Cohnella herbarum: one gene and its partner. The protein of the gene in region 1 interacts with the protein of each later gene in a pairwise test. Links are inferred from orthologs where the notes say so. Each region holds a gene or a part of one and is shown on either strand. Other genes may lie near its edges.

Region 1 (4,383 bases):
CGGCTTCCGCGCGAATCGCGTCGCCCATCTCGCGGGCTCTGTCCGCGCAGCGTACGATCGCTTTGTTCATGCCTTCTTGGAAGGAATAGTGATCTAACGTTTCGATGGCCGCCTGGGTCGTGCCGTTAGGGGAAGTGACCTTACGCCGCAGCTCCCCCGGGTTCTCTCCCGTGGTAAACACCATTTCAGCGGCGCCCCGCACGGTTTGAACGGTAAGGTCTTTGGCCGCTTCGGGAGTTAGACCAAGCTGAACGCCCGCGTTGATCATCGCTTCCATTAAGTAATAGACGTAAGCGGGTCCGCTTCCGGATACGCCGTTGACGGCTTCGATTAGAGGCTCGTCGACAACCGCCGTTAATCCGACGGCATTGAACATGGCAAGAGCAAACTCGCGTTGACTAGCGGAGACGGAAGCGGAAAAACTGATTCCCGTCGCGCCCAGACCGATCGTGCTTGACGTGTTCGGCATCGTGCGGACGACCGGCTGCTCGCGTCCCAATAGCTGATGGATCGTGGAGATCGACAAGCCCGCAATAACCGAGACGATAAGCTGTTCCGGACGGAGCAGGGGCTGCAACGCTTTAATGGCATTCGCCGAGTCCTTCGGCTTCATTCCCAGAATAATGACGTCCGCGGAAGTTAAAGCGGATTTTTTCAGGTCCTCGGTCGTTGCCGGCACGACGCCGTATTGGCGTTCGAGTTCCAGAAGACGATCGGCATTAGACCGGTTCATGACCGTAATGTTGTTGGGGGAGGTTAAGCTAGCTTCGACTAAACCTCGCAATATCGCTTCGGCCATCGAACCCGCACCGTAGAAAATTAGGGTGTTTTTCCCCAAAGAGGAGGCATCGCGATTTGACATGGCTTGGCACGCTCCTATGATCTGATTTGTCCCGAGCCTACGACCCGGTATTTCGTTGAGGTAAGAGCGGGAAGACCCATCGGTCCGCGCGCGTGAAGCTTCTGAGTGCTGATGCCGATTTCCGCGCCGAAGCCGAATTCGAAGCCGTCGGTGAAACGGGTCGAAGCGTTGCGATAGACGGCTGCCGCGTCGACTTCTTGCAGGAATCGTTCCGCGTTAGCCTCGTTCTCGGTGACGATGCATTCGGAATGCCGGGTACCGAATTTTTGAATATGTTCCAAAGCCTCGTCTAAATCTTTTACCACTTTAATGTTCAAAATGTAATCATTATATTCCGTAGCGTAATTTTCATCGGTGGCCGAGTTTATCCAAGGGACGATATCCCGAGCGATGCCGCAGCCTTTAAGCTCGACGTTGATCTCGCGGAATTTGTTCGCTAACGCGTTCAGATGAAGACGGGCGAACGATTCGTGAACGAGCAGGGTTTCCATGGAGTTGCATACGGAAGGTCGCTGAGCTTTGGCGTTTACGGCGATCGCTTCAGCCATTGCATACTGGCCCGATTCGTCGACGTACGTGTGGCAAATGCCCGCGCCGGTCTCGATGACGGGTACGGTCGCGTTCTGCACGACGTTCTGTATAAGGGAAGCTCCGCCCCTAGGAATAATAACGTCCAATAAGCCGTTCAGCTTAAGCATCTCGTCTACGGAGCTGCGGTTGGAATCTTCGATCAGTTGCAGCGCATCCGCGGGAATCGCGGAACGGGATAAAGCCTCGCGAAGCACGGCGATGATGCTTCTGTTGGAAGAGATCGCTGCCGAACCCCCGCGGAGGACGACGGCATTGCCCGATTTGAGACATAAAGTGGCTGCATCGACGGTCACGTTAGGACGAGCTTCATAGATGATGCCGATAACGCCAAGCGGTACGCGTCTTTTCTCGATGAACAGGCCGTTCGGGCGTTCATAGGTTTCAAGCAAATCGCCGACCGGATCGGGCAACTCGACGATCTGTCTTACCGCTTCGGCAATATCGTTCAGCCTTGCAGGCGTCAACTTCAGCCGATCCAGCAGGGAGGATGAGGTGCCCTGTTCCCTTCCTCTTGCCAGATCCTCTTCGTTAGCGATTAAAATCGTGTCTTGTTCTGCGATGAGCGCATCCGCCATCAAAAGCAATGCCTCGTTTTTCTGTGCCGTCGTTAATCTATTAAGCACGGCTGCGGCTTTCTTGGCCGAGCTGGCTTTCGTCTTTACTTCACTCATGGGAATTGGCCTCCTTGATCATGGTTGATACGACCCATTCGTCTCTATGGATGACTTCTATTCTCGAGACCTCGACTCGTTTCATTGCTTCCTCGCTGGATAGGCCCGCAACGGCGGTAATTTGCCATGCGGTATAATGCGTTACGCCCCGGCCGAGCACCCGGCCATCGGAATTGACGACTTCCACGACTTCTCCGGGGTGGAACTCGCCTTCGGCGGCAATGATACCTGCGGGAAGCAAACTGCGGCCTTTGTTGAGCAGGGCATCCTCGGCTCCGGCATCGACGACGATCCGGCCTTGGGGGACGGAGAGAAACCCGACCCAATGTTTCTTGGCGGACAGGGAATGCAGAGAAGAGGCGAAATAAGTGCCTTTGCCGTGTCCAGCGACCGCCGCTAGGAGATCGCCCGGCTCGGATACGCGTCCGACGAAGAGAGGAACGCCGCCTTGCATCGCGATGCGGGCCGCCTCGATCTTGGAACGCATGCCGCCGGTGCCCACGGACGAACCGGCTCCGCCGGCGATCCGGTACAACTCGTCGGATAGAACTTCCACGCGTTCGATTCTTACGGCATCCGGAACTTTACGAGGATCCCCGGTATAGACGCCATCCATGTCCGTCAAGATGTATAAGCCGTCGGCTTTAACCAGATTAGCGACTAGCGCGGACAAGGAGTCGTTTTCGCCGAATTTGATTTCGTCCACGGCGACGGTGTCGTTCTCGTTAATAATCGGGATGGCTTGCTGTTTCAGCAGTTCTTCGATCGTTCTCGTCGCATTCTGAGCCCGGCTTCGATTGCTGAAATCGGGTCTGGTAAGCAGAATTTGGGCGGCGATGACGCCGCTTGCGTTTAAGGCCTCTTGGTAGGCTTCCATTAACAGCGCTTGGCCGACGGCGGCGGCCGCTTGTTTCTCGTGAACCAGCTTCGGTCGGGAGCTATACCCGAGACGGCGGAAACCAGCCGCGATAGCGCCCGAAGTGACTAACAGAACTTGATGTCCGTCGGCATGCAAAGAGGCGAGTTCATCCGCGAAAAATCGAACATGTTGACGGTTTAATCCGCCCTCGTCCGAAGTAAGAGAGCTGCTTCCAATTTTGACAACGATACGTTTTCCCATAAGTTCAACCCCTTATCAAGCCATACAAAAAACTCCAGTCCTAAACAAAGGACGGGAGTTTAACTTCCGCGGTACCACCTTCATTGACGGCACCTGTAAATAGAGGCAACCGTCCTCTCAAGACCCTGATAACAGCAGGAACTGTCCGGCTCATCGCCGTCCGCTCGGGGATGGGGGAAGCGGGGGACAAGGTAAATTCTCTCAGCCTAGAAATTTACTCTCTGAACATGTCCGAATCCGATTCGTTTCCCGTCAATGCGTTCATATGGCCGCGCCGAATTCCGATCGGCGTCGAATTATCCTAAGAATACCATGCCCCATAAGGCTTGTAAAGAAACGAGGGGCAATGTTCACGGTTTAGAACAGCCCTAATTTTCCGATTCTAGCCGCGACTTCGCGCAAGCGGTCTTCGGTTGTGAGCAAGCCAAGTCTCACGTAACCTTCTCCGTTTTCTCCGAATCCGGAGCCGGGAGCTACGACGACGTCGGCCTGTTCCAGCAACAAGTCGGCGAAAGACATCGAAGTATGGCCTTTCGGAACGGGGAGCCAGCAGAAGAAAGAGCCTGCCGGTTTGGTCGCTTTCCAACCGATCTCCTCGAGAGCTCCGTAGAGCGCGTTACGCCTGCTTTCATAAGTAGCAACCAGCTCGCGTACCGATTGCTGAGAGCCGGATAACGCTTCCGCCGCTGCTTCTTGAATCCCGCCGAAAAGACTGCAATACATATGATCTTGAATAAGGTTGATCATTTCGATGATTTCCGGATTGCCGAGCGCGAAACCGACCCGCCATCCGGCCATGTTATACGATTTGGATAACGTATAAAACTCGACTCCGACTTCCTTGGCGCCCGGCGTCTCCAGAAAACTGATCGGGCGATTGCCGTCGAAGCCGATCGCTCCGTAAGCGAAGTCGCTAGCGACGACAACTCCGTTGTTCTTGGCGAAAGCGACGGTTTGTTCGTAAAATTCAGGCGTAGCCGTCGCCGAAGTCGGATTGTTGGGGTAGTTGAGAAACATAAGCTTGGCGCGTTCGAGATCAGCCGGGGCTATGGCGCTATAGTCCGGAAGAAAATCGTTCTTTTCCTTAAGAGGCATGAATGACATCTCGGCGCCGGCAAGCGCTACACCCGACCAATAAT
Region 2 (4,298 bases), 6.8 Mb from region 1 along the record:
AAGCCATGCTTGGCGAATAACTTCTGGGCTTCTTCGGAATATAGGAATTGAACGAAAGCATCCGCCGCTTCGCGAACGCCGTGACGGTCCGCGTTCCGATTCACGACGGCAGCCGGATTCTCGATCAAGATCGTGCTGGGCGGAACGACGATATCGTATTGTACGCCCTGGGAGATTCGAGCAAGCAATTCGTTCTCGTAAGTGACGATAACGTCGCCGACTCCGTATTCGAAAGCCGCCATCGAAGCCCGGCCGCTCTTGTCCATCGACTCGATATTGCGGTGAACGTCTTCCAGAAACTTCTTGGCCGCAGCCGGATCCTTAGTCCCGGTAGCGATCTCGGACTTCTTCAAGCCCGCCCCGTAGATCGCGTTAATGTCCCATTGAGCTCCGCCCGATGTTTTCGGATTCGGATATAACACCTTTACCCCGGGCTTAGCGATATCTTCGAAGTCCTTGATCCCGAGCGGATTGCCGACCCTTGTGCCTAGTACGACGATCGAGCGCGTTATCATGCCTTTATCCGGCGTTTGATTCCATTCGGAAGCGACAAGGCCGGCTTTCACCAGCTTCTCGATATCTCCTTCAAGCGCGAGCAGCGTAACATCGGCTCCAAAGCCGCCAACGATGGACCGAGCTTGAGTTCCCGAAGCTTCATACGATTCTTGAAAAGCTACCGTCTGTCCCGTTTTCGCTTTCCATTCGGCTTTGAAAGCAGGCAAAATATCCTTTAAGGCGTCCTTGACGACGGAATAAGCCCCGACGACAAGCGTTACGTCTCCCTTATCGACAACCGCCGTGTCGGTAACTTTAGAAGACTGATTCGTCCCGCAACCCGAGACGAGCAACATCATCGTTACGAGCATAAGCAGACTGAAGATTGCTGAACTGCGTATAGGTACATGCTTACGGTTTCCCGTCTTCATTGCTGTCCTCCCGCGGTGCCTTCGAAGGCTCCCGTCGAATCTTAAATATGAACCGGCAGCGGATCTTCTTTTAACTTATTCTCCATTACCCAGCTATCGTTATCGTTAAAGAGGTATGCGCGATGGATCAATACTTGGACCTCGTCGCCCGGATGAAGAATTTCCTTCTCCAACGACCGGTAAGTGACCAGGCGCGACGCCCCGACGACGACCTCGACCAACCATTCGCTGCCGCGGAAATGCACGTGCCTAACGCTTCCTTTTTCCGTTGCCGACAGCAGCTTGAAATCGGATGCCTTGCCTACCTCCACATACTCCGGACGAATAAGGGCTTTCGTGCCCGGCCAATCGGAAGCATTGCCGAATCCATGCAGGGAAGAGACGTCGTCTACGATCGTCGATTCGCCGATAAACCCGGCAACGAACGGCGATTGCGGATTCTTATATATTTCCCAAGGGGTGCCTTTCTGCTCTAGGCGCCCTTTGTTAATGATCATGATTTGGTCCGCGACTTCGATCGCTTCATCTTGGTCATGCGTAACGAAAATAGACGTAATACCCAGTCTATCGATCATATCGCGAAGCCACGAGCGCAGTTCATGGCGAATCTTGGCGTCGATGGCTGCGAAGGGCTCGTCGAGCAGCAGCAATTGCGGCTCGGGCGCCAAAGCGCGGGCGAAAGCGACGCGTTGCCGTTGGCCGCCGGATAACTGATGCGGATACCGCTTCTCGAAGCCGGAAAGTCCGGTCAGTTCGACTAGCTCCGCTACGCGTGCTTTGATCTTGGGCTTAGTCCATTTCTTTACTTCCAAACCGAACGCGATATTATCCTCGACGGTCATATGCTTAAACAGCGCATAGTTCTGAAACACGAACCCGATGCCTCTCTCTTGAGGGGGAAGATCGTTCACCCGTTTGCCGTGAAACAGAATATCCCCTTCGTCAACGGATTCCAAACCGGCCAACATGCGAAGGATCGATGTTTTGCCGCCACCGCTCGGACCTAGCAAGCCGATCAATTGGCCTTTTTCGATCTCGAAACTCACATTCGAAACCGCTTGGAAATCGCCGAATTTCTTGTTTAATCCGCTGACCTCGATATGCATCTTAATGCACTCCCCTTCTCGATTTGGCCCATTCCATGAGCAACAGTAACGTTACCGAACCCGCGGCCAACACTAACGCGATGGAATTCGCCGCGGTAAGATTAAAGTTCTCGACGTCTTGATAGACAAGCGTCGTTGCCGTTTGGGTTTTGAACAAAATATTGCCGGATACGACAAGCACCGCTCCGAATTCGCCCAATGCGCGCGCCACCGTGAGTACGACGCCGTACACGACGCTCCATTGAATCGAAGGCCAAGTTACGCGCCAGAACGTCGTCCACGCGCTCGCTCCGAGCGTAGATGCCGCTTCTTCCTGAGCGCTTCCGATCTCTTGCAACACCGGCATGACCTCGCGGATAACGAGCGGGAACGTAACGAACAAGGTCGCGATAATCATTCCGGGCAATGCATATACGATGTCTACTCCGGCTTTGTTAAACAATGCCCCCAATGCCGTTTCCGGCCCCAGAAGAAGCACGATCATCAATCCCCCGATAACGGGCGATACCGCGAACGGCAGATCGACGATGCTATTTAGAAGTTGCTTAATCCGATTGCCCAGCCAAGTTGCCCTTACTAAGTAGAGGGACAGCATGACTCCGAACATCGTATTGATTACGGTAACAATCACGACGATCAAACCCGTCATGTACAAAGCATGAACCGTTTCCGGCCTGGACATTCCAGTAGCGAACCCGCCCCAGCCTGCGTCGAATGCGCCCATCGCGATTCTTACGACGGGAACGATAAGCAACAAACCGAATACGGCAACGGTTAAACCGATCCATAAGCGTCTCATCCGTTCTTCCTCCTCATCTGAACGTAATTTACCGTCCATAAGATCAGGAAGGAGAAGGTTAACAGCAAGACGCTGACCGCCGTAGCTCCAATCTCGTTGTCGCTCTCGATTTCTCCGAAAATATATACCGAAGCGATCAAGGTTTTACCGGGAATGTTACCCGCTACGAGCACGACCGCTCCGAATTCCGCAAGCGCTCTGGAGAAAGCGAGCATCGCTCCGCTTAATATGCCGGGAAGCATATTCGGCAGAATAACCTTCCAGAAGGTTGCCGCTTTCGTGGCTCCCAGCGTATACGCAGCTTCTTCCTCCGAAGAGTCCATCTCTTCCAACAAAGGCTGAACGGCGCGGATGACAAAAGGAAACGTTACGAATACCATCGCGATAATAATGGCGGGTTGATGAAATAAGATCGTGAACCCGAGCTTCTCCGCCCATTCGCCCACGAAGCTGTGCGGCCCTAGCAGCAATAAAATCATGAGACCGGCTACCGCCGTCGGAAGAGCGAACGGCAAGTCTACCAAGCTGTTCAGAAGGCGTCGTCCCGGAAACTGGTACCGGATAAGTACCCATGCCGACATCGTCCCGACTAGCATGTTAATCACGGTAGAGATTAACGCCAGCTTGATCGTAAGCAGGACCGCTTTCCAAGCTAACGGCTCCATGATGTTATCCATGAAAGTCGACCAGCCCGCGGACAAAGATTGACCGTAAATGCCTAGAATAGGTAAAATAATCAATACGACGAAATAAAGCATGACGGCGCTGCGAAAACCCCAACCCCACCAGCGACCCTGCAACATGGAACTCACGTTGTCGTGTACCTCCTGAAGCTTTGAGAGCTGTATATAATATAATTCCTATTAAATTAGTCGGTATTGATACTTTACCAGATAAATACTTCTTTCGTCAATGAGTAAGCTACGGTACAAACGCCTTTTTATTAAAAAATCTAATGTAACCTATTCGAAAACCTTATGGGTGGTGAAATGTCCGTTCTTGCTCGAAAATAAAAAAGAATCGTCAGGAGAAAGAGGAGAATGTCCATGCTGTCCAAGGAAACGCTGCGAACGACGCGACGCGACGAAATGATCGACATCACGAGGCAAATCGCCGCTTGCTTAGCTAGACAAGGGATGGAGGAAGGAGTCGTCGTCGTGTACTGTCCGCATACGACCGCCGGAATCGCCATTAACGAGAACGCGGATCCGGATGTGAAACACGACGTTTTGATGCGGCTGGACGAAGTGTACCCGTGGAATCATCCGAAGTACAGACATGCGGAAGGCAATACGGCTTCGCATCTTAAAGCCATCACGACCGGCACGTCGCAGACGATCATCGTATCGGAAGGCAGGATGCTGCTCGGTCGCTGGCAGGGCATTTACTTCTGCGAATTCGACGGTCCGCGTCAGCGGGAGTACTACGTGAAGCTAGTCGAAGGTTAAGGCGGCTAGCGACTCGGTT

The links. Proteins that work in one complex are often made in the same cells at the same time.
Region 2: the proteins of HH215_RS04240 (region 1) and HH215_RS32595 interact in binary tests that used the Escherichia coli proteins (3 or more experiments, as listed by UniProt). The link is inferred for Cohnella herbarum from one-to-one orthologs.

What each region holds. Positions count from the first base shown.
Region 1 is NZ_CP051680.1:1,009,024-1,013,406, forward strand. What follows is about bases 1-3,000. They hold HH215_RS04240 (glutamate-5-semialdehyde dehydrogenase), read right to left. Parts: upstream 2,125-3,000; coding sequence 877-2,124; downstream 1-876. Other genes in these bases: proC (pyrroline-5-carboxylate reductase), read right to left, coding at 1-862; proB (glutamate 5-kinase), read right to left, coding at 2,117-3,000. Outside these bases: more of proB, read right to left, coding at 3,001-3,244; HH215_RS04250 (pyridoxal phosphate-dependent aminotransferase), read right to left, coding at 3,602-4,383. UniProt on the Escherichia coli protein: Catalyzes the NADPH-dependent reduction of L-glutamate 5-phosphate into L-glutamate 5-semialdehyde and phosphate. The product spontaneously undergoes cyclization to form 1-pyrroline-5-carboxylate.
Region 2 is NZ_CP051680.1:7,775,210-7,779,507, reverse strand. Bases 1-2,916 are described here. They hold HH215_RS32595 (sulfate/molybdate ABC transporter ATP-binding protein), read right to left. Parts: upstream 2,033-2,916; coding sequence 968-2,032; downstream 1-967. Other genes in these bases: cysT (sulfate ABC transporter permease subunit CysT), read right to left, coding at 2,828-2,916; HH215_RS32590 (sulfate ABC transporter permease subunit), read right to left, coding at 2,034-2,831; HH215_RS32600 (sulfate ABC transporter substrate-binding protein), read right to left, coding at 1-926. In the rest of the region: more of cysT, read right to left, coding at 2,917-3,634; HH215_RS32580 (secondary thiamine-phosphate synthase enzyme YjbQ), read left to right, coding at 3,878-4,279. UniProt on the Escherichia coli protein: Part of the ABC transporter complex CysAWTP involved in sulfate/thiosulfate import. Responsible for energy coupling to the transport system.